DNA from 2 places in the Cellulomonas sp. NPDC055163 genome. Region 1 is predicted to be linked to the other one. Evidence: predicted binding sites of a transcription regulator. Region 1 holds the regulator's gene; the other holds the start of a gene.

Region 1 (11,641 bases):
TCGGGCGCGACCCGCGCGTGCACTGGCTCGACGCGCAGAGCCCAGACCTCGTCGAGCGCGCGCTGGACCTCGTCGCGCGGGCCGACGCCGGGACGCTCGGTCCCGCGACGGACGACCCCGCGCCCCGCCGTAGTCTGGGCTCATGACGAGCCCGGCGACCTCAAGCGCGACCACGACGGCCCCCGGCACGGCGCGCACCGCTGCGCCCGCCTCCCGCCGGCTCGCCGCCACGAAGGGGCACGGCACGCAGAACGACTTCGTCCTGCTGGACGACCGGGCCGGTGCCCTGGACCTGACCCCGGCGCTCGTGCGCGGGCTCGCCGACCGGCGCGCGGGTGTGGGCGGCGACGGCGTCATCCGCGTCGCGCCCAGCGCGTCGCTCCCCGAGGGCGTGGCCGTGCTCGCGGACGAGCCCGCCGCGCACTGGTTCATGGACTACCGCAACGGTGACGGCTCGGTCGCGGAGATGTGCGGCAACGGGGTGCGCGTGTTCGCCGCCTACCTCGAGCGGCTCGGCGCGTGGGACCCCGCAGCGGGGGAGCTGGCGCTCGGCACCCGGGCCGGGGTGCGGCGGGTGCGGCGTGAGGACGCGCCCGACGGCGGCGCCCCGTGGTACGCGGTCGACATGGGGCCGTGGGCGCTGCCCGGGGGGCCCGAGGCCGCCGCCGCCGGGCACGACGCCGAGGTGCTCGTCGCCGGGGTGGAGGTCGCCCGTCCCGCGCTCAGCGTGGACGTCGGCAACCCGCACACCGTCCTCGCGCTCGCGGACGACGCCGAGCTCGCGAGCGCCGACCTCACCCGCGCGCCCACGGTCACGCCGGTCCCGCCGCACGGCACCAACGTCGAGCTCGTGGTCCCGCTCGGGGAGGACGCGGCGCCCGACGGCACCCTCGTCGGGCGGGTCCGGATGCGCGTGCACGAGCGTGGGGTCGGCGAGACCCGCTCGTGCGGGACGGGGGCGTGCGCCGCCGCGCTCGCGGTGCGCGCGTGGGCGGGCCCGCAGGCCCCCGACGTGTGGGTCGTGGACGTCCCGGGCGGCAGCGTGCGCGTGCGCGTCCTCCCCGACGGGCACGTCGAGCTCGCCGGCCCGGCCGTGCTCGTCGCCGAGGTCGACGTCGACCTGGCCGCGCTCGTCGCCTGACGGGAGCGCGGCGCCGAGACCCGTCCCCGGGCCGGTGCCCCGCCGGAGGGTCCGCGGACGACCGCCCCGAGCCCGGCGCCGGGACCGCCGCAGGCCCGGGCACCGACGCGCGGGGGAACACCGACCTCCGCCGTGCCGTTGAGGCGGTCGTGGACCTCACGACCCCCGCGGCCGGGGCGCACCCCCTCGTCGCCGAGCTCGGCATCACGCCGGGCGCGACGGCGACGTTCGTGCAGCTCTCGAGCCGGTTCTGCCGGCCGTGCCGGGCGGCGCACCAGGTGCTGGAGCGCGTCGCGGCGACCACACCCGGGGTCGTGCACGTGGACATCGACGTGACCGATCACCTGGCGCTCGGCGAGCGCCTCGACGTCCGGTCGACGCCCACCGTCCTGGTGCTCGACGGGGACGGTGCCGAGCGCGCCCGGGTGGTGGGCGCCCCGACCCTCGCGCAGGCGCGCGCCGCGGTCGCCGCACTCAGCGGGCGCTGACCCGCAGGACGCGGAAGCCCTTCGCGCTCGCGACGCGCTCGACGTCGGCCGCCCCGGCGAGGGTCTCGGCGACCCAGCGCTGCAGCGAGTCCGCCCCGAGGTTCTTCGACACCACGAGGTGCGCCTGGGCGCCGGGGGAGAGACGGGGGAGCCAGCGCAGCAGCAGCGCGTGCAGGTCCGCCTTGCCCACCCGGATCGGCGGGTTCGACCAGAGCGCCGCGAACCTCACGTCGTCGGGCACCTCGTCGGGCGTCACCGCGACGACGTTCGGGCAGCCGAGCCGCTCGGCGTTGCGCCGCACGAGGTCGAGCGCGCGCTCGTTGACGTCGACCGCCCACACCCGCGCCCCGGGCGACGCCAGCGCGAGGGACAGGGCGACGGGCCCCCACCCGCAGCCGAGGTCGAGCAGGTCGCCGCCGGGCGGCGGCGCGGGCACCGACCGCAGCAGCACCTCGGTGCCGAGGTCCACGTGGTCGGGCGAGAACACCCCGCCCGCGGTCTCGACGTCGACGTCCTGACCGCCGAGCGTGACGGTGCGCACGCGGCGCTCGTCCGGCGACGCGGGCCGGGCCGTGAAGTAGTGGTCGTTCCCGCTCACCGCGCGACCCTATCCGCCTGCAGCGAATATCCGTCGCGGGTCGGGGAACCGCGTGACACCCTGGAACGAGCACGAGAGACCGACGAGACGACGGACGAGAGGCACCGCGTGAGCGACCCGCAGCACCCCCAGACGCGTGAGGAGACGGCCGACGCCGCCGTGGACCGCCGCAGCGCACAGGAGGTCGCGGACGACGTCGTGGCACGCGTGCTCGCCCGCGCCGGCACGGCCCTGCACGACGGCGGCACGGTCCACTCCTCCTACGACGGCGACCAGCTCGACCTCGAGGAGCGCACGTCGCTGCGCCGCGTGGCCGGCCTGTCGACCGAGCTCGAGGACGTCACCGAGGTCGAGTACCGCCAGCTGCGCCTCGAGCGCGTCGTGCTCGTGGGCCTGTGGGGCTCCGGCACGGCCGAGCAGGCGGAGCTGTCGCTGCGCGAGCTTGCCGCGCTCGCCGAGACCGCGGGCTCGCAGGTCCTCGACGGCATGCTCCAGCGGCGCCGCACCCCGGACCCCAGCACGTTCCTCGGCTCGGGCAAGGCTGCCGAGCTCGCGGGGGTCGTGGCGGCGGTCGGTGCGGACACGGTGATCGTGGACGCCGACCTCGCGCCCTCGCAGCGGCGCGCGCTCGAGGACGTCGTCCGGGTCAAGGTCGTCGACCGGACCGCGCTGATCCTCGACATCTTCGCCCAGCACGCCAAGTCCCGTGAGGGCAAGGCGCAGGTCGAGCTCGCGCAGCTCGAGTACCTGCTGCCGCGCCTGCGCGGCTGGGGCGAGTCGATGTCGCGGCAGGCCGGTGGACAGGTCGGCGGCGCCGGGGCGGGCATGGGCTCGCGCGGTCCCGGTGAGACGAAGATCGAGCTCGACCGCCGGCGCATCCGTGACCGCATGGCGAAGCTGCGGCGGGAGATCGCCGCGATGGAGCCCGCTCGGCAGACCAAGCGTGCGTCGCGCAAGAAGCACGGCATCCCGTCGGTCGCCATCGCGGGGTACACCAACGCGGGCAAGTCGTCGCTGCTGAACCGGCTCACCGGGGCGGGCGTGCTCGTCGAGAACGCGCTGTTCGCGACGCTCGACCCGACGGTCCGGCGTGCCGAGGCCGCCGACGGCCGCGTGTACACGCTCACGGACACGGTCGGGTTCGTGCGCGACCTGCCGCACCAGCTCGTCGAGGCGTTCCGGTCGACGCTCGAGGAGGTCGCGGACGCGGACCTCGTGCTGCACGTCGTCGACGCGTCGCACGCGGATCCCGAGAGCCAGATCGCGGCGGTGCGCCACGTGTTCGCCGACATCCCGGGCGCGATGGACGTGCCCGAGGTGATCGTGCTCAACAAGGCCGACCTGGCGGAGCCCGAGACGCTGGCCCGCCTGCGCTCGCGCGAACCGGGGTCGATCGTCGTCTCGGCGCACACCGGCGAGGGGGTCGAGGCGCTGCAGGCGCTCATCGCGGACCAGCTCCCGCGTCCGAGCGTGAGCGTCGACGTCGTGATCCCGTACGACCGCGGGGACCTCGTGCACCGCGTGCACCTGCACGGCGAGATCGACTCGGAGGAGCACACCGAGGCCGGGACCGCACTGCGGGCCCGCGTCGACGAGACGCTCGCCTCCGAGCTGTCGGCGGCGGCGGTCCGCTCGGCGTGACCGGGGCGCCGTCGCCCGCCGGGGCGACGGCGACTCGGGACGGGCGTGACGACGGCTCGGCACAACGCGGCCGGCGCCGCGCGGGTCCACCGCCCGGCGGCCGGGCCTGTCAGCGCCCCGCACTAGGCTGTCGCGGTGCCTGAGCCCGTCGTCCCGTCCACCGCCGCGCCCGCGGCGACGTCCCCGGGTGGACGTGGTGCCCGAGCCGGCGCCGTGCGCCCGGCGACGGGGCCGGCCTCGGTCGACGAGCTGCTCGACCTCGCGGTCGGCGTGCTGGGCGGCGGCCGGCGCGACGGTCAGCACGAGATGGCTCACGCGGTCGCGGACACTATCGGCTCCGGCAAGCACCTGCTGGTGCAGGCCGGGACCGGCACGGGCAAGTCGCTGGGATACCTCGTGCCCGCTGTCCGCCACGCGGTGCTCGAGGACGAGCACGTCGTGGTCTCGACGGCGACGCTCGCCCTGCAGCGCCAGGTCATGACCCGGGACCTGCCGCTCGTCGCGCAGGCGCTCGCGCCCCGCCTGCCGCGGCCCCCGCGCATCGCGCTGCTCAAGGGCTGGCACAACTACGTGTGCCTGCACAAGGTCGCGGGCGGCTACCCGGCGGACGAGCCGGGCACGCTGTTCGACCTCGGCGACCACGCGGGCGCGGCGGACCACCCGCCCCCCGAGCCGGGCGCCGCGGAGAGCCCGCGGGGGGCCGCGAGCCTCGGCGAGCAGGTCGTGCGGCTGCGGGAGTGGGCCGAGCAGACCGCGACCGGCGACCGCGACGACCTCGTGCCCGGCGTGAGCGAGCGCGCGTGGCGACAGGTGTCGGTGACGAAGATGGAGTGCCTCGGCACCCGCTGCCCGCTGATCGACGACTGCTTCCCGGAGAAGGCGCGGGTGCTCTCGCGCGAGGCGGACGTCGTCGTGACGAACCACGCGATGCTCGGCATCGCCGCCTCGGGCTCGCCGAACGTGCTCCCGGAGCACGAGGTCGTGATCGTCGACGAGGCGCACGAGCTGACCGACCGGGTGACCGCGCAGGCGACGGCCGAGCTGTCGGTCGCGATCGTCGAGCACGCCGCCCGGCTCGCGCGCCGGCACGGCGGCATCCTGACGACGGACCTGGACGCGGCGAGCGCGGCGCTCGGCTCGGTCCTCGTCCAGCTGCCCGAGGGCCGGTTCCCCGACGGTCTGCCGCCCGGTGCGCTCGAGGCCGTCGCGGCCGTCCGGGACGCGGCGCGCGGCCTGCTCACGGCCCTCAAGCCCGAGCCCGCGGCGGCCAAGGCCGGTGCCGGTGCGGACGGCGGCTCCAAGATGGCGATGTCGACGATGCTCGCACTGTTCGAGGTCGCCGAGCGCATGGCCGCGGACCCGGACCAGAACCGGCACACCGTGCTGTGGTGCGCGCGCGGGGACACGGGGCGCGGCGGGGCGATGACGCGCCTGTACGCCGCCCCGCTGTCGGTCAACGGGCTCATCCGCACGCACGTGCTCGCGGGGCGGTCGAGCGTGCTGACGTCCGCGACCCTCGCGCTCGGGGGGACGTTCGCGCCGATCGCGCGCTCGCTGGGCCTCGAGGGCCGCACCGACGCCGAGCCGCAGGGGCCGCAGCACCTCGCGTCGACCGACGCCGAGGACCTCGCCGCGCGCGTCGACGCCGAGGCGGCGGCCGGCGCCGGCGACACCCTCGCCGTCCGCGCGCCCGCACCGCCCGGGACGCCGCCCCCCGGCGACCCGCTGCCGTGGCGCGGGCTCGACGTGGGCAGCCCCTTCGACTACCCGCGCCAGGGGATCCTCTACATCGCACGCCACCTCCCGCCGCCCGGTCGAGAACCCGCGACCGACGCCCAGCTCGACGAGATCGCCGCGCTGATCGAGGCGGCCGGCGGCCGCACGCTGGGCCTGTTCTCCTCGCGGCGGGCCGCCGACGCGGTCGCCGCGGCGATGCGCGAGCGGCTCGACGTGCCCGTGCTCGCGCAGGGCGAGGACCAGCTGCCCACGCTCGTGCGGGACTTCGCTGCGGACGAGCGCACGTGCCTGTTCGGGACGCTCTCCCTCTGGCAGGGTGTCGACGTGCCCGGGCCGGCGTGCCAGCTCGTGCTGATCGACCGGATCCCGTTCCCGCGGCCGGACGACCCGGTGCGCTCCGCCCGCTCGGAGGCCGTCGCCGCGTCCGGCGGGAACGGCTTCATGGCGGTCTCGGCGACGCACGCGGCCCTGCTGCTCGCCCAGGGTGCGGGCCGGCTCATCCGGGGCGTCGACGACCGCGGGGTCGTCGCGGTGCTGGACCCGAGGCTCGCGACGGCCCGCTACGGCGACTTCCTCACGCGCTCGCTCCCGGGGTTCTGGCGGACGACGGACCGCGGGGTCGTCGAGGCCGCCCTGCGCCGCCTCGACGGGCGGGTCGGCACCACGGCGAGCAACTAGCCTGGTCACGGCGCCAGCGGGCGTCGGGGCCGCGGGGGCCCCACCGGTGAGGAGGACGCGTGAGCGAGAACGACGGGGACGACCTGGGCCTGACGGGCGTGACGGCGGGGCAGGTGCGACGGACCAGCAAGCTCGCGATCGTCGGAGCCGGGGCGGTCGGCTCGACGATGGCGTACGCGGCCCTCATGCGCGGCGCCGCTCGCAGCGTCGCGCTCTACGACATCAACAAGGCCAAGGTCGAGGCCGAGGCGCTCGACCTGGGGCACGGCATCCAGTTCATGCCGATGGCCGAGGTGGTCGGGTCCGACGAGATCGAGGTGTGCACCGGCGCGGACGTCGTCGTGGTCACGGCCGGGGCCAAGCAGAAGCCCGGGCAGAGCCGCCTCGACCTCGCGGAGGCGACGATCTCGCTCGTCGGAAAGATCCTCCCGCCGCTCGTCGAGGTCGCACCCGACGCGGTCTACATCATGGTCACCAACCCGGTCGACATCGTCACCTACGCCGCCCTCCAGCAGTCGGGCCTCCCGCCGACCCAGATGTTCGGGTCCGGCACGGTGCTCGACTCCTCGCGCCTGCGCTACCTCATCGCCCAGCAGACCGGTGTCGCGGTGCAGAACGTGCACGCGTACGTCGCCGGCGAGCACGGCGACACCGAGCTCCCGCTGTGGAGCTCCGCGACGATCGGGGCCGTGCCGCTGCTCGAGTGGAACGGCATCAACGGCCGCGGTCCGCTCACCTCGGAGGTGCGCGACGGCATCGCGCGCGAGGTCGTCGAGTCCGCGTACCGGATCATCGAGGGCAAGGGAGCGACGAACTACGCGGTCGCGCTCGCCGGGTCGCGCATCATCGAGGCCGTCATCAAGGACGAGCAGCGCATCCTGCCGGTCTCCTCGCTGCTCGACGGTTACCACGGCATCCGCGACGTGTGCCTCTCGGTCCCGGCCCTCGTGGGTCGCGAGGGTGTGGGTGAGCGGCTCGAGGTGCCGATGTCGGCGGACGAGCTCGCCGGGCTGCGTCGCTCGGCCGAGACGCTGCGCGCGGTGGCCCGCCGCTTCGGGTTCTGACCCCGGAACGCACCTCTCCGGAGGACGACGGCCGCCCCGCCCGCTGATCGCGGGCCCGGGGCGGCCGTCGGGTCGAGCGCGCCGCGGCGCGGCGCCAGGCGCCTCAGAGGCTGCGGAGCACGCTCACGACCCGACCGAGCACCTGGGCGTCGTCCCCCGGGATGGGGGCGTACGCCGGGTTGTGGGGGAGCAGCCACACGTGCCCGTCGGCGCGCTTGAAGGTCTTGACGGTCGCCTCGCCGTCGATCATCGCGGCGACGATCTCGCCGTTCTCGGCGACGGGCTGGCGCCGCACGACGACCCAGTCGCCGTCGCAGATGGCGGCCTCGACCATCGAGTCCCCCTGGACCTTGAGCAGGAAGAGGTCACCGTCGCCGACGAGCTGGCGCGGCAGCGGGAAGACGTCCTCGACGACCTGCTCGGCGAGGATCGGCCCACCGGCCGCGATCCGCCCGACGACGGGGACGTACGACGGCGCCGGCGCGGAGTCCCGTGCTGCGCTGTCCTCGTCACCCAGGCGGGCCGAGGCCGTCGCGGTGACGCTCGGCGCCGACCAGGGGGCGACGCCGCGCGAGTCGTCCGGCTGGACGACCTCGATCGCCCGCGGACGGTTCGGGTCGCGGCGCAGGTAGCCCTTGCGCTCGAGCGCCATGAGCTGGTGCTTGACGCTCGAGGGGCTCGTCAGCCCGACCGAGTCGCCGATCTCGCGCATGCTCGGGGGGTAGCCGCGCGACTCGACCGACGTGCGGATCGTCTCGAGCACGAGGCGCTGGCGTGCCGTGAGCCCGTCGCCGTCCGGGGCCGCGTCGGGCAGCGTGTGCACGGACGCCAGGCCGCCACGGGATGCGCCGCCCGTGGCGTCCACCCTCTCCTCGGTCCCGCGCTGCTTCGCCACCGTCGCCTCCAGATGTATCGGTGCTGGCCAGCGCCCGTGTCAGTGCCTCGTGGTGCGCTGTCTCCTGCGACGTCAGCCTAGGGGAGCAGGGGTGACGGATCAAACATCTGTTCGAGCGTGTCTCGACATCTCGCGATGCGGGGTGGTAGAACCGTACAAGCGTTCGACGAACACGTGTTCGAACCCGCGCGGGGAGCGCGGGGTCGACGAGGGAGGGTGGCGGCATGGGTGCGATGGTGATCTCCACGGCAGCACGCGGCTCGGACGTGCGCCGGGGGAGCGCAGCTGCACGGGCTCGCGAGGCATGGTTCGCCGCGCCGGATGTGCAGGTCGCGGCAGTGCCGACTCCGCGTCGTGCGCGTCCGGCCGCACCGATGCAGGGCGGCGAGCGGGCGCGCAGTGCTGCTGCGTCGCTGCGGGCCGCCGGTGCCCGCTCGTCGGAGGCAGGAGAGCCTCGCACGGGCGGCTTGGCCCGCCCGGCGCCCGTGAGCGGCGCGGCGGGTGCTCCGGCTCGTCCCGGGGCCGCGTCGCTGCGGCGCCCGGTCGCTGCGGCACACCGCTCGACCGTGGTGCCCGCCGAGGAGCGACCGCTGCGCCTGACCCGCCGTGGCCGGCTCGTGGTCCTGCTGCTCGCGGCCCTGGTGCTCGCGGCGGGCGTGCAGGGCGGCCAGGCCCTCGCCGACGGTCCGACGCGCGCCCTCGAGGTCACGACGTACACCGTCGCTGCCGGCGAGACCCTGTGGCAGATCGCCGCGGCGAGCGCCCGGCCCGGTGAGGACGTCCGGGACGTCGTCCTCGAGCTCCAGGCGCTCAACGGGCTGGCGACGGCAGGACTGGACGCGGGCCAGGAGCTCGTCCTCCCGGTCCAGCGCTGACCGGCGTCGCTGTTGCGTCGTCCCAGCGTGAGCGCTTAGGTTCTCAGGCGTGCACTGCCCCTTCTGCCGACACGGGGACTCCCGCGTCGTCGACTCCCGGACTTCCGACGACGGATCCTCGATCCGTCGTCGCCGCCAGTGCCCTCAGTGCAACCGCCGCTTCACGACCGTCGAGACGGCGAGCCTCTCGGTGGTCAAGCGCTCCGGTGCCACCGAGCCGTTCAGCCGCGAGAAGGTCATCAACGGCGTCCGCAAGGCCTGCCAGGGCCGGCCGGTGAGCGAGGACGACCTCGCGCTGCTCGCCCAGCGCGTCGAGGAGACCATCCGGTCGAGCGGGAGCGCCGAGCTCGACGCCTACGAGATCGGGCTCACGATCCTGGGCCCGCTGCGCGAGCTCGACGAGGTGGCCTACCTGAGGTTCGCGAGCGTGTACCAGGCGTTCAGCTCCCTCGAGGACTTCGAGGCGGCGATCACCGTGCTCCGCGCCGACCACGAGGCAGCGCGCGCAGCGGCCTCGAACGGAGGGCCCGGCGCGGGTGAGCCGGGCACGGAGCCCGACGCCTCACCGGCGGGAGCGGCGCGCCCGCACCCGACGGCGTGAGCCTCGGGACCAACGGCCTGACCTCGGGACCGGCGGCCTGAGCCTCCGGACCGGCGGCCAGAGCCTTCGGACCGACGTCCGGACCGACAGCCTCTGAGCCTCTGGGCCGACCGCCGGAGCCTCCGGACCCGACGCTGTGCGCCGCCGGACCCGGCGTCAGGCGGACGTGCCGGCGGCGAGGACCTGGTCGCGCACGACCCGGCGCAGCACCTTCCCGATCTGGGAGCGCGGCAGCTCGGTCATGATGACGAGCTCCCGCGGCACGGCGTAACGCGCGAGGCGCTGCTCGCACCAGGCGCGCACGGCCGCCACATCGAGAGTCCGGGTCGGGTCGACGAGCACGACGGCCGCGACGACCTTCTCACCCAGGTCGCCCCCGGGGACCCCGACCACCGCGACATCGGCGACGCCCGGCATGGTCCGGAGGAGGTCCTCGACCTGCGACGGGTACACCTTGAACCCGCCGGCGTTGATCATCTCCTTGATCCGGTCCACAAGAGTGACGACGCCGTCGTCGTCCATGGTGACGACGTCCCCGGTTCGGAGCCAGCCGCCGTCGAGGAGCTGTTCCGCCGTCTCGTCCGGGCGCTGCCAGTAGCCGGAGAAGACCTGCGGCCCGCGCACGAGCAGCTCGCCGCGCTCGCCGGCGGCGACGTCGCGCGCAGGGTCCTCGGGGTCGACGATGCGGATCTCGGTGCTGGGGAACGGCAGCCCGAGGGCGCCGGGGCGGCGGGCCGGGGTGCACGGGTTGCCGAGCGCGACGGGGGACGTCTCGGTCATGCCGTAGCCCTCGATGAGGAGCCCGCCGGTCAGCCGCTCCCAGCGCTCGGCCGTCTCGGCGGGGATCGGCATGGCTCCGGCGATCGCGACCCGGATCGAGCGGAGGTCCGTGCCGCGCTCCTCGGCGGCGCGGGCGACGCGGTCGAACATCGGGGCGACGCCCGGCATGAAGGTCGCGGGCCGCCGGGCCTGCGCCCGGAGCACGGCGTCCGGGTCGAACGTCGGGAAGGCGACGAGCGTGGCTCCGACGCGCGTGGCGAACGCCAGGCACAGCGTCAGTCCGAACGCGTGGAAGAAGGGCAGGGCGCCGTAGATCGTCTCGGAGCCGCTGCCGAGCCCGGTCCAGACGGCGCCCTGGACGGCGTTCGCCACGAGGTTGCGGTGGGTGAGGACGGCGCCCTTGGGGGTCCCGGTGGTGCCTCCCGTGTACTGCAGGAGCGCGACGTCGCCGGCCGTCGGGAACGGGTGGTCCGCCGCGATCGGCTCGGCGTGGGCGAGGGCGTCGTGCCAGCGGAGCGCGCCGGCGGGGACGGGTCCGCGCAGCTTCGCGCGCATGCGTCGTGCTGCGGGCACCGGGAGGGTGAGGGCGAGGCGCGAGCGCCAGGGCAGGTCGCGCGAGATGTCGACCGCGAGGACGGACGTGACGGCGGTGCGCGCGCGGACCTCGGCCACGCGCGCGGCGGTCTGCTCCCAGCAGATCGCGACCGTGGCACCGGAGTCGTGGAGCTGGTGCTCGAGCTCGCCTGCGGAGTAGGTGGGATTGTGCTCGACGACGACGGCGCCGAGGCGCAGCACGGCCCAGAACGCGACGACGTGCGCCCGGCCGTTCGGCAGGGCGATCGCGACGCGGTCGCCGGCGCGGACCCCGAGCCCGTGCAGGGCCCCCGCGGCGCGCTCGACCTCGGTGAGGAGCTCGGAGTAGGTCGTCTCGCGGCCGAGGAAGTCGACGGCGACCCGGTCGGGGTGCAGCTGCGCAGCGCGGACCAGGCTGGCGACGAGCGGCTCGTCGGGCACCTCGATGTCGGCGGGCGTGCCGGGTGCGTAGGAGGCGAGCCAGGGCCGGTCGGACGTCGTGGTCACTACGCGAGCGTAACTTACGGAGCCGTAGGTTACTGAGCGGTACGGCGGGTGGTGTTCCATGTG
Region 2 (11,641 bases), on a different contig from region 1:
GCTGATCGGCGACAAGCCGCCGCTCCCCGGGTCCTCGGACCCGGCGTTCCGCGGCGACCCCGACCGCTACAGCCCCGAGGAGCTGCTCGTCGCGGCTGTCGCGCAGTGCCACATGCTCTGGTTCCTGCACCTCGCGGCCACGGCCGGGGTCGTCGTCACGGGGTACCGCGACCGTGCGAGCGGGACGATGCGCGTCGAGGCCGCGGGGCACGGGCAGTTCACGGAGGTCGTCCTGCGTCCTCGCGTGACCGTCGCGGCGGGGTCCGCGGAGCCCGGGACCGACCTCGCCGAGCTCCACGCCCGGGCGCACGAGCACTGCTTCATCGCGCGGTCGGTCAACTTCCCCGTGCGCCACGCGCCGTCGCCGGTGCACGTCGGCCCACCCGGCGCGGCGGTCGACGCGGGCGCCGGGCCCCTCCCGCGCGGGGTCCCCGGCTGAGCGGTGCACGCGGCCGGGCGGGCGTAGCTCAGCCCGCCCGGCGCGTGCGTGCGTGCGTGCGTGCGTGCGTGCGTCAGGCTGACGCGAGCCGCGCCTCGGGCTCGAGCACCTCGGCGAGGAAGCGCCCCGTGTGGCTCGCCGCGACCTGCGCGACGCGCTCGGGCGTCCCCTCGGCGACGACCTTGCCGCCGCCGCTGCCGCCCTCGGGGCCCATGTCGATGACCCAGTCGGCGTTCTTGATGACGTCGAGGTTGTGCTCGATCACGATCACGCTGTTGCCCTTGTCGACGAGCGACTGCAGCATCGCGAGCAGCTTGCGGATGTCCTCGAAGTGCAGGCCGGTCGTCGGCTCGTCGAGCACGTAGACCGTGCGGCCCGTCGAGCGCCGCTGCAGCTCCGTGGCGAGCTTGACGCGCTGCGCCTCGCCGCCCGAGAGCGTCGGGGCCGGCTGGCCGAGGCGCACGTACCCGAGGCCGACGTCGACGAGCGTGCGCAGGTGCCGGGAGATCGAGGGGACGGCGGCGAAGAACTCCGCAGCCTCCTCGATCGGCATCGCGAGGACGTCGGCGACGGTCTTGCCCTTGAAGTGCACCTCGAGCGTCTCGCGGTTGTAGCGCGCGCCGTGGCACACCTCGCACGGCACGTAGACGTCGGGCAGGAAGTTCATCTCGATCTTCAGGGTGCCGTCGCCGGAGCACGCCTCGCAGCGCCCGCCCTTGACGTTGAACGAGAACCGCCCGGGCGTGTACCCACGGACCTTGGCCTCGGTCGTCTCGGCGAACAGCTTCCGGACGTGGTCCCAGACGCCGGTGTACGTCGCCGGGTTGGACCGCGGCGTGCGCCCGATGGGCCCCTGGTCGACGTGCACGACCTTGTCGAGGTGCTCGAGCCCGGTCACCCTCTTGTGCCGACCCGCGACCTGGCGTGCGCCGTTGAGCTCGTTCGCCATGACGGTGTAGAGGATCGAGTTCACCAGCGTGGACTTGCCCGAGCCCGAGACGCCGGTGACCGCCGTGAGGGTCCCCAGGGGGAACGACACGTCGATGCCCGTCAGGTTGTGCTCGCGCGCGCCGACGACCGTGACCTTGCGCTTGGGGTCGACCTTGCGCCGCTTGCTCGGCATCGGGATCGAGCGACGACCGGACAGGTAGGCACCCGTGACGGACTCCGGCGACGCCAGGAGCCCCTCGAGGTCGCCCGAGTGCACCACGCGGCCGCCGTGCTCGCCCGCGCCGGGGCCGATGTCGACGATCCAGTCGGCCGTGCGGATGGTGTCCTCGTCGTGCTCGACGACGATCAGGGTGTTCCCGAGGTCGCGCAGGCGCGTCAGCGTGTCGATGAGGCGGCGGTTGTCGCGCTGGTGGAGCCCGATGCTGGGCTCGTCGAGCACGTACAGCACGCCCACGAGACCCGAGCCGATCTGCGTCGCGAGGCGGATGCGCTGCGCCTCGCCGCCCGAGAGCGTCGCCGCGGGGCGCATGAGCGAGAGGTAGTCGAGGCCGACGTCGAGCAGGAAGCCGAGCCGGGCCTGGATCTCCTTGAGCACCTGCGTCGCGATCGCCGCCTCGCGCTCGCTGAGCTCGAGCGCGTCGAGGAAGTCGCGCGCCTCGCGGATCGGCAGCGCGCAGACCTCGGCGATCGAGTGCCCGCCGACCCGCACCGCGAGGACCTCCGGCTTGAGGCGCGCGCCGTCGCACACGGGGCACGGGACCTCGCGCATGTAGGCCTCGTACTTCTCCTTGCTCCACTCCGACTCGGTCTCGGCGTAGCGCCGCTCGAGGAACGTCACGACGCCCTCGAACCCGGTCGAGTACTGCCGCTCACGGCCCCAGCGGTTGCGGTACTTGACGTGCACCTCGTGGTTCTCGCCGTACAGCACGGCCTTCCTCGCGCGCTCGGGCAGTGCCCGCCACGGGGCGTCCATGGAGAAGCCGAGGTCGCTCGCGAGCGCGGTCAGGACGCGCGCGAAGTACTCGCTCGAGACCTGCGACCAGGGCGCGACCGCGCCGTCCGCGAGGGAGAGGTCCTCGTCCGGGATGACGAGGTCGGGGTCGACCTCGAGCCGCGAGCCGATCCCGGTGCACTCGGGGCACGCGCCGTACGGGGCGTTGAAGGAGAAGGTGCGCGGCTCGATCTCCTCGAGCGTCAGCTGGTGGTCGTTGGGGCACGCCCGGTGCTCGGAGAACCGGCGCTCGCGCTCGGGGTCGTCCGCGTCCGCGTCGACCATCTCGGCGACGAGCAGGCCGCCTGCGAGGCCGAGCGCGGTCTCGACCGAGTCGGTGAGCCGGCGCTGCACGCCCTCGCGTGCGACGAGGCGGTCGACGACCACCTCGATGTCGTGCTTGAGCTTCTTCTCCAGCGTCGGGGGGCTCGTGAGCTGGACGACCTCCCCGTCGACGCGCGCCCGCGCGAAGCCCTTGGCCTGGAGCTCCTTGAACAGGTCGGCGTACTCACCCTTGCGCCCGCGCACGACCGGTGCGAGCACCTGGTACCGCGTCCCCTCGGGGAGCTCGAGCAGGCGGTCGACGATCTGCTGCGGCGTCTGCGCGGTGACCCGCTCGCCGCACACCGGGCAGTGCTGGGTCCCGGCGCGAGCGAACAGCAGGCGCAGGTAGTCGTAGACCTCGGTGATCGTGCCGACCGTCGACCGCGGGTTCCGGTTGGTCGACTTCTGGTCGATCGAGACCGCGGGCGAGAGGCCCTCGATGAAGTCGACGTCGGGCTTGTCCATCTGCCCGAGGAACTGGCGCGCGTACGCCGAGAGCGACTCGACGTAGCGGCGCTGGCCCTCGGCGAAGATCGTGTCGAACGCGAGCGACGACTTGCCCGAGCCGGAGAGCCCGGTGAAGACGATGAGGCTGTCCCGCGGGAGGTCGAGGTCGACGTTGCGGAGGTTGTGCTCGCGGGCCCCCTGGACCACCAGACGATCATTCACCCCGACATGCTACGTCGACCCTCCGACATGCCGCACAGGTGTTCGAACGGAACGTGACCGGCGCCACTCCGCCGGGCCGTCGCCGGGTGCGGTGCGCGCAGCTCGCCGATGATGGACCGATGCGCCTCCACACTCCCCCGCCGATCGCCGACTACGCGGTCCTCGGCGACGGGCACACCGCCGCGCTCGTCTCCCGCCGCGGATCGGTCGACTGGCTCTGCCTGCCCCGGTTCGACTCCCCCGCGTCGTTCGCCGCGCTGCTCGGCACCCGCGAGCACGGACGGTGGCTGCTCACGGTCCCCGACGCGACGGACGTCTCGCGCACCTACGCCGGCGACTCGTTCGTGCTCCGGACGATGTACACGTCGCCCACCGGGACCGCGGTCGTGACGGACGCCATGCCGGTCGGCGACGGCCGCGCCGACCTCGTCCGGCGCATCGAGTGCACCGCGGGCACGGTGGCCGTCGAGCACGAGTGGGTCGTGCGCTTCGGCTACGGCGCGACCGTGCCGTGGGTGCACCACGTCCACGACGTCAACGGCGTCGAGGGCATCCAGGCCGTCGCCGGCCCCGACTCGCTCCTGCTGCGCGGGGACCGTCTGCCCTCGGCGCACGGGCGCGTGCACCGCGACGAGTTCGAGCTCGCGGCCGGCGAGAGCGCCGAGCTCGCGGTCACGTGGACGCACTCGTGGTCCGAGGTGCCGGAGCGGCTGACGATCCCCGACCGCGTCGACGCGACCCTCGGTGCGTGGGGCGAGTGGGCCCGGCGCTGCGACTACACCGGCTCCTACCGCCCGCAGGTCGTCCGCTCGCTGCTCGTGCTGCGCCTGCTGACGCACGCCGAGACCGGCGGGATCGTCGCGGCGCCGACGACGTCGCTCCCCGAGGACTTCGGCGGCGAGCGGAACTGGGACTACCGGTTCTGCTGGCTGCGTGACGCGGCGATGACGCTCGAGGCGCTCCTGGAGCACGGCTACCGCGACGAGGCGACGGCGTGGCGCGGGTGGCTGCTGCGCGCCGTGGCCGGCGACCCGGCCGACCTGCAGATCATGTACGGCGTCGACGGGCGGCGCGACCTGCCCGAGCGCACGCTCGACCACCTTCCCGGCTACGCGGGGTCACGGCCGGTGCGCGTCGGCAACGCCGCCGTCGGGCAGACCCAGAACGACGTCCTGGGCGAGGTCATGTGCGCGCTGCACGAGGCGCGCGCGGGCGGGCTCGCCGAGTCGGACGACTCGTGGGCGATGCAGCGGCACCTCGTCCGGGACCTCCTCACGAGCTGGCGCGAGCCGGACCGCGGCATCTGGGAGGTCCGCGGCGAGCCCCGCCACTTCACGCACTCGAAGGTCATGTCCTGGGCCGCGCTCGACCGCGCCGTGCGGGCCGTCGAGGACCACGGACTGCCGGGCCCGGTCGACGAGTGGCGCCGCGCGCGCGACGCCGTCCACGCCGACGTCCTCGAGCACGGCTGGGACGCAGGGCTGGGGACGTTCGTGCAGCACTACGGCGCGACCCACACCGACGCGTCGCTGCTCCAGATGCTCCAGGTCGGCTTCCTGCCCCCGGACGACCCCCGGATGCGCTCGACGGTCTCGGCGATCCGGCGCGAGCTCGAGGTCGCCCCGGGCTTCGTGCTCCGCTACCGCGCCGAGCACACCGACGACGGGCTGGCCGGCAGCGAGCACCCGTTCCTGGCGTGCTCGTTCTGGCTGGCCGACGCGCTCGCGCGGCAGGGTGACGTGGCCGGGGCGAGCGCCGCGCTGGACACCCTCACGGCGCTCGGCGGCGAGCTCGGCCTGCTCGCGGAGGAGTACGACCCGGTCGAGGGCCGCATGGCCGGCAACTACCCGCAGGCGCTCTCGCACCTCGCCCTGGTCCGCGCCGTCCGCAGCCACGACCGTGCACTCGCCGGCGCGCAGCTGCAGCCGGTCGGCACGACCCCCGACGGTGCGTCGTGACGTACACCGGGGACGTGCGGCCCGGTGGCCCGGCCGACGTGCGCGAGCTCGACGAGGTCGTGGTGCGCAAGCTCGCCGTCGGGCCGATGGCGAACAACGCCTACCTGCTCACGTGCCGCGGCAGCGGCGCACAGCTCCTGGTCGACGCCGCCGACGAGCCCGACCGGCTCGCGGAGCTGCTGCACGACGTGTCCGCGACCTCTCGGCTCGACGTCGTCGTGACCACGCACCAGCACGCGGACCACCACCGCGCGCTCGCGTCCGTCGTCGCGCTCACGGGTGCACCGGTGGCCGCCGGGGACGCCGACGCCGACGCGATCACCGCGGCGACCGGCGTGCCGGTGCGCCGCCGGCTCCGGCACGGCGACACGCTCACGGTCGGCCACCTGGTGCTCGAGGTCGTCGCGCTGCGCGGGCACACCCCCGGCTCGGTCGCGCTGGCCTACCGCGAGCCCGAGCACGTGCACGCGGAGGGCGCCGTCGCTGCCCGGGTGCACCTGCTCACCGGGGACTCGCTGTTCCCCGGTGGCGTGGGCGCGACGGGAGGGGACGCCGCGCGGTTCACGGCGCTGCTGGGTGACGTCGTCGACCGCGTGTTCGACCGGTTCGGCGACGACACGTGGGTCTACCCGGGGCACGGCGCGGACACCACGCTCGGCGCCGAGCGACCGCACCTCGACGAGTGGCGCGCCCGCGGCTGGTGACCGCGACGGACGTGCGCCCGGGCAGCGGTGCGAGGCGCCGGACGGGTCGAGATGTGGGCCGGACGTGCGAGGCGGGCCCCGCTCAGGCCCCGAGGACGTCCGGGTCTGGCCCGACCCGCTCGCCGCGGTCGAGCCCGGCGACGAGCCGGTGGTCCTCGTCGGTCAGCTCGAAGCCGAAGACGTCGACGTTCTCCCGGATCCGCCCCGGGGTCACCGACTTCGGGATCACGAGCGTCCCCAGGTCGAGGTGCCAGCGGAGCACCACCTGCGCGGGCGTGACCCGGTGGCACCGGGCGACGGACACGATCACCGGGTCGTCGAGCACGCCGTTCCCGGCTCCGAGCGGCGCCCACGCCTGCGTCGCGACACCGAGGCGCGCGTGGTGCTCCCGCAGCGCACGCTGCTGGAGGTACGGGTGCAGCTCGACCTGGTTGAGCACGGGCACGACGCCCGAGTCCTCGACGATGCGCGTGAGGTGCGCGGGCTGGAAGTTCGACACCCCGATCGAGCGGACCCGGCCGTCCTCATGGAGCCCGACGAGCGTCTGCCAGGTCTCGACGTAGAGGTCCCGGCCGGCGCACGGCCAGTGGATCAGGTACAGGTCCGGCGCCCCGACGTCGAGCCGCGCGACGGACTCGTCGAACGCGCGCAGCGTGCGCTCGCGCCCCTGGTCGTCGTTCCACAGCTTCGTCGTGACGTGGAGCTCCTCGCGCGGGACGCCCGACTCCCGCAGCGCGCGCCCGACGCCGACCTCGTTGCCGTAGAGCGTCGCGGTGTCCACGAGCCGGTACCCGGCGGCGAGCGCGGTCGCGACGGCCTCCCGCGCACCGTCGTCGTCGACCTTGTCCACCCCGAGCCCGAGCTGCGGGACCGCGGTCCCGTCGAGCAGCGCGACGTCGGGGACCGGGGGCTGCGTGGGAGCGCTCGTGGTCACCCCCGCACTCTCTCACCGGCCCGGGCAGCCCGCGCAGCCGGGCCGGGCGACGCGGGCGGTGCGGCAGGATGTCCGCATGTCGATCTTCGCCGTGACGTACACCTATGACGAGCGCCGTGACGTGCAGGACGCCGTGCGGCCCGAGCACCGCACCTACCTGCGCGGCCTCGCGGAGCAGGGCACGCTCCTCGCCTCGGGGCCGTGGGCCGACGGCGACCCGGGCGCCCTCCTCGTGTTCCGCACCGACGACCGGGCGACGCTCGACGCCCTGCTCGCCGCCGACCCGTTCGCGCGCGAGGGCGTCGTCGCGTCGACGACCGTGCGCGGCTGGAACGTCGTGATCGGCGGCTGGCCGGAGCCCGCGCCGCTCTGACCCCCGGCACCCGCGGCCCCGCGGGTGATCAGCGCGCGCCCGCGGCGGTCCGGGTCATCGCGTCGAGCATCGCGTCCAGGCTCGTCGGGTCCTCGACGAGCGTCACCATCCCCGCCCACCACGCGCGCTGCACCGGAGCGGGCATGAGGTCGCCGGCCCCGAAGCGGACGAGCTCGGCACCGGCGAGGTCCGCGGCGATCCTGCGTGCGACGGGGTCGCGGTACGCCTGCGGCGGGACCTGCCGGTTCGCTGATGTGTACCCGCCGAGCTCCACCCAGGCCCGCTGGGCGTCGGCGCCCGCGAGGAACGTCACGAACGAGCGCGCCGCCCGGGTGTCGTCGAGCAGGACGACGACGTCGCCGCCGACCGTGGTCGCCCCGGCGAGGTCGGGGTCCACCGGGGGGAAGGCGAAGACGTCGTAGTCCTCCCCCGGTTCGAGGTCCGGGTGCGCGGACGCGATGAACCCCTGGGCGAACGAGGCGAGCGGGTGCATGGCTGCGCCCGGGGGGTCGGTGAACAGCGGGTCCGCCCCCGTCGCGTCGCTCGTGGCGAGGATGCCCGCGGCGCCGCCGAGCACGTACCCCGGGGTGCGCACGACGCCCGTGAACCGGTCGAACGCCCCGCGCACGCACGCGTCGGTCCAGGGGATCTCAGCCGCGACCCACCGGTCGTAGAGCTCCGGGCCGCACGCGCCGAGCACGAGCTGCGCGACCCAGTCCGTCAGTGCCCAGCCGCTCCCCGGCCCGCGCGGCGCCACCACGGAGAACGCCGCACGGCCGTGGGCCACCACGTCGTCCGCGAGAGCCGTCATGTCGTCCCACGTCGCGGGTACGCGGTACCCCTCGGCGGCGAACACGCGAGGGGAGTACCAGACCGTCGCCTTGCTCGAGACCTTGACGACGACGCCGTACAGCGTGCCGTCGCGGCTCCCGAGGTCGATCCAGGCCGGGCCGTAGTCCCGCGCGAAGCGGTCGGCGTCGAGCGGGACCAGGACGCCCTGGTCCGCGAGCGCACGCAGCAGGCCCGGGTTGGGCAGCACGGCGACGTCCGGCGGGTCACCGGCCGCCAGCCGCGCAGCCAGGTCACCCGCGACGTCCTGCGAGTCCTCCCAGTCGAGCACCGCGCCCGTGCCGGACTCCCACCGCGAGGCGACGGTCGAGAAGCTGTCGCGCTCCGGGCCGCTCCACAGGCCGAGGACGTCGACGTGCACGCCGGTGATCGACGGTGCCGGGCGGTCCTGGGCGCCGCACCCCGCGCCCAGGACAGCGGCGACGAGTGCGACGGCGACACCGGTCCGCCGTGACCGTGGCCGGCGGCGACCGTTCCGGCTCCGCCCGACGTGTCGCTCCGGCCGCGACGGCTCCCCGGCGCGGCGCGCGCGACCCCGGGAACGGGACCGCTCGGTCGCGGGCATCCTCGGCTCCTTCCGGCGTCCACGCCCAGGCTAGAGCGGCGGAAGGACCGGCGGAACGGTCCAGGCGTTCGAGGCTCCGTCGTCCCGGTGCCGTGCGACCCCACGCGGCCGGACGTCGACGACCGCGCGGCGACCGGTGGGCTAGCGTCGCCGTGTGCCCCCCACCCACGGCTCGTCGCGCACCGACGATGACCACCGCCACCGTGCTCGGCGGCGGACCGGCCGGCCTCATGGCGGCGGAGGTGCTCGGGCGCGCCGGCGTCACGGTCACGGTGTACGACCGCATGCCCTCGCCGGCCCGCAAGCTCCTGCTGGCGGGGCACGGCGGGCTCAACATCACGCACTCCGAGGCGCCCGGGCCGTTCCTCGCCCGGTACGGCAGCGCCTCCGAGCGGCTCGCGCCGGCGCTCGGGGCATTCGGACCGCAGGACCTGCGCGACTGGTGCGCGGGACTGGGTGAGCCGACGTTCGTCGGTTCGAGCGGACGCGTGTTCCCGCGGTCGTTCCGTGCCACGCCGCTCGTCCGGGCCTGGCTCGCGCGCCTCGCCGACCTGGGGGTCCGGGTCGAGCGGCGGCACCTGTGGACCGGCTGGGCGCAGCCACCCGGGACGGTGCGGCTCGCGCGGGCCGACGGCTCGGAGACCGAGGTCACGAGCGACGTGACCGTCTTCGCGTTCGGCGGGGCGTCCTGGCCGCGGCTCGGCTCGGACGGCGGGTGGACCGGCCCGTTCGCCGAGCAGGGCGTCGAGGTCGTGCCGCTGCGGCCCGCGAACGTCGGGGTCCGGGTCGGCTGGGCCGCCACGTTCGCGGACCGGTTCGCGGGGACCCCGCTCAAGCACGTGGCACTGACCGCGCGCGGAGGGTCGCTCGGCGGGTCACGCAGCACCGGCGCGTCACGGACCGTGCGCGGCGACGCGATGGTGACACGCAGCGGTCTCGAGGGAGGCCCGGTGTACGCGCTCGGGGCCGCCATCCGGGAGGCCCTCGACGCCGACGGACGAGCCGTGCTCGACGTCGACCTGCGCCCCGACCACACGGTGCGGCAGCTCGCCGACCGGTTGCGGGAGCGGCGGCGACCCAAGGACTCCGGCACCACCTGGCTGCGCCGCGCGATCGGCCTGGACCCCGCCGGGATCTCGCTCGTCCGCGAGGCGGCCCGCGGTCCCCTGCCGAGCGACGCCGACGTGGCCGCCGCGCTGGTCAAGGCGGTGCCCGTCGAGGTGACCGGGACGATGCCGATCGACCGCGCGATCTCGACGGCCGGCGGCATCGCGTGGGCCGAGGTCGACGGGTCGCTCATGCTGCGCCGGATGCCGGGCACGTTCGTCGCGGGCGAGATGCTCGACTGGGAGGCGCCCACGGGCGGCTACCTGCTGCAGGCGTCGTTCAGCACGGGGGTCGCCGCCGCGCACGGGGCCCTGGCCTGGCTCGACGGGTCAGCCGCGGGCTGACCGGCACCCGGTCGCTCGGGCTGCGACGCCGGTCGGTGCCGCGGGGTCGCGCTGCTCTCAGCGGATCGCGGGCAGGCGACGCGGCTCCAGCCGCTGCTCGACAGCCCGTCCGCCGTCCCGCCGCACGACGTACGCGCCCTGCCCCGGACGCTCGGACACCGCCTCGACGAGCTCCGTGCCGCGGTACACGAGCCCGACCCCGTCGTCGGTGCAGTGCGTCGTCGGCAGGGTCCCGTCCGCGACGAGCGCATGCACCAGCGGGCGCCGCCGCGCCTCGGAGTCGTAGTGCACGCCGTTGCCGTACGGCAGCAGCGCCAGGCCGTTCGCCACCGGCCGCAGCTCCGGACCGAACGAGTCGGTCGTGCCGCCGACGTACCAGCAGATCGACCCGGCGCTCACGCCGGCCAGCACCACGCCCGCCTCCCAGACGCGGCGCAGGATCTCGTCGAGCCCGTGCACGCGCCAGACGGCGAGCAGGTTCGCGACCGAGCCGCCACCCACCCACACGACGTCCTGGCCGAGGAGGTGCCCTTCGACGTCGTCGACGTTCGGCATCGAGAACAACGTCAGGTGCGTGAGGTCGACGCCGGCGACCTGCGCCGCGTCCTGCAGGTCCGCCCGCCCCGACGCCTGGTCCCCGCCCGCGGTGCCCAGGTGGCACACCCGCGGGCGTCCCGCCGGACCCGCGAGGTCGATCGCGTGGTGGACGAGCGGCCCGAGCTCGAGCCGGGTGCGCCGACCGGCGACGTAGCCGCCCGACGTCGCGACGATGGTGGGGGTGTCGGCAGTCATGGCGGCACGCTACCGAGCGCACGGGCTGCTCGTCCGCGGGTCGGTCCCACGAGCTCGACGGGCGAACCCGACGTCCGCGGGTCCGCCCGCCCCGGGCGACGGCGCGCGCCCGTCGGCACGCCGACCGGGCCGGACGACGCGACGCCCGGCCCGTCCCCGCGGGTGCGGGGCGGACCGGGCGCTGCGTGGTGCCCGCTGCGCGCGGGCGACGGCTCAGCCCGCGGAGCGGGTGACCTCGACGGGGTCGTCGTCGCTGCGGTCGACACCGGGACGGCCCGCCTCGGCGCGCGCGTCGTTGCGGGTCTTGAGCAGGCTCGCGACCGTCGCGACCGCGAGCGTCGCGAGGATGACCGACAGCGACAGCCACGTCGGGATCTCCGGCGCCCAGTGGAACGCCTCGCCCCCGTTGAGGAACGCGAGCTCGTTCGTGTGCATCGCGTGGAGCACGAGCTTCACACCGATGAAGCCGAGGATGACGGACAGGCCCTGCGACAGGTACACGAGGCGCTCGAGCAGCCCGCCGAGCAGGAAGTAGAGCTGGCGCAGCCCGAGGAGCGCGAACGCGTTCGTCGTGAAGACCAGGTACGGCTCCTGCGTGAGGCCGTAGATCGCGGGGATCGAGTCCAGCGCGAAGAGGATGT

The links. Region 1 encodes LexA, which represses DNA repair genes until DNA is damaged. Its sites were predicted from a motif close to TCGAACANNTGTTCGA; they were not measured.
Region 2: a site for LexA is predicted at 3,405-3,420, ahead of uvrA (excinuclease ABC subunit UvrA). Genes of this name have one in related genera too.

The regions. Positions count from the first base shown of each region.
Region 1 covers NZ_JBSGSU010000011.1:22,352-33,992, reverse strand. Annotated here, with positions in the region: gene miaA (tRNA (adenosine(37)-N6)-dimethylallyltransferase MiaA) at 1-146, shown strand, start outside; gene dapF (diaminopimelate epimerase) at 143-1,141, shown strand; gene ACWFNE_RS18755 (thioredoxin family protein) at 1,291-1,629, shown strand; gene ACWFNE_RS18750 (class I SAM-dependent methyltransferase) at 1,616-2,227, opposite strand; gene hflX (GTPase HflX) at 2,336-3,868, shown strand; gene ACWFNE_RS18740 (ATP-dependent DNA helicase) at 4,004-6,283, shown strand; gene ACWFNE_RS18735 (L-lactate dehydrogenase) at 6,343-7,347, shown strand; gene lexA (transcriptional repressor LexA) at 7,451-8,179, opposite strand; gene ACWFNE_RS18725 (LysM peptidoglycan-binding domain-containing protein) at 8,809-9,117, shown strand; gene nrdR (transcriptional regulator NrdR) at 9,167-9,718, shown strand; gene ACWFNE_RS18715 (AMP-binding protein) at 9,875-11,578, opposite strand.
Region 2 covers NZ_JBSGSU010000013.1:21,448-33,088, forward strand. Annotated here, with positions in the region: gene ACWFNE_RS19545 (OsmC family protein) at 1-439, shown strand, start outside; gene uvrA (excinuclease ABC subunit UvrA) at 513-3,374, opposite strand; gene ACWFNE_RS19555 (glycoside hydrolase family 15 protein) at 3,494-5,332, shown strand; gene ACWFNE_RS19560 (MBL fold metallo-hydrolase) at 5,329-6,036, shown strand; gene ACWFNE_RS19565 (aldo/keto reductase) at 6,119-6,970, opposite strand; gene ACWFNE_RS19570 (YciI family protein) at 7,047-7,343, shown strand; gene ACWFNE_RS19575 (ABC transporter substrate-binding protein) at 7,372-8,553, opposite strand; gene ACWFNE_RS19580 (NAD(P)/FAD-dependent oxidoreductase) at 8,946-10,208, shown strand; gene ACWFNE_RS19585 (Type 1 glutamine amidotransferase-like domain-containing protein) at 10,266-11,000, opposite strand; gene ACWFNE_RS19590 (TerC family protein) at 11,214-11,641, opposite strand, start outside.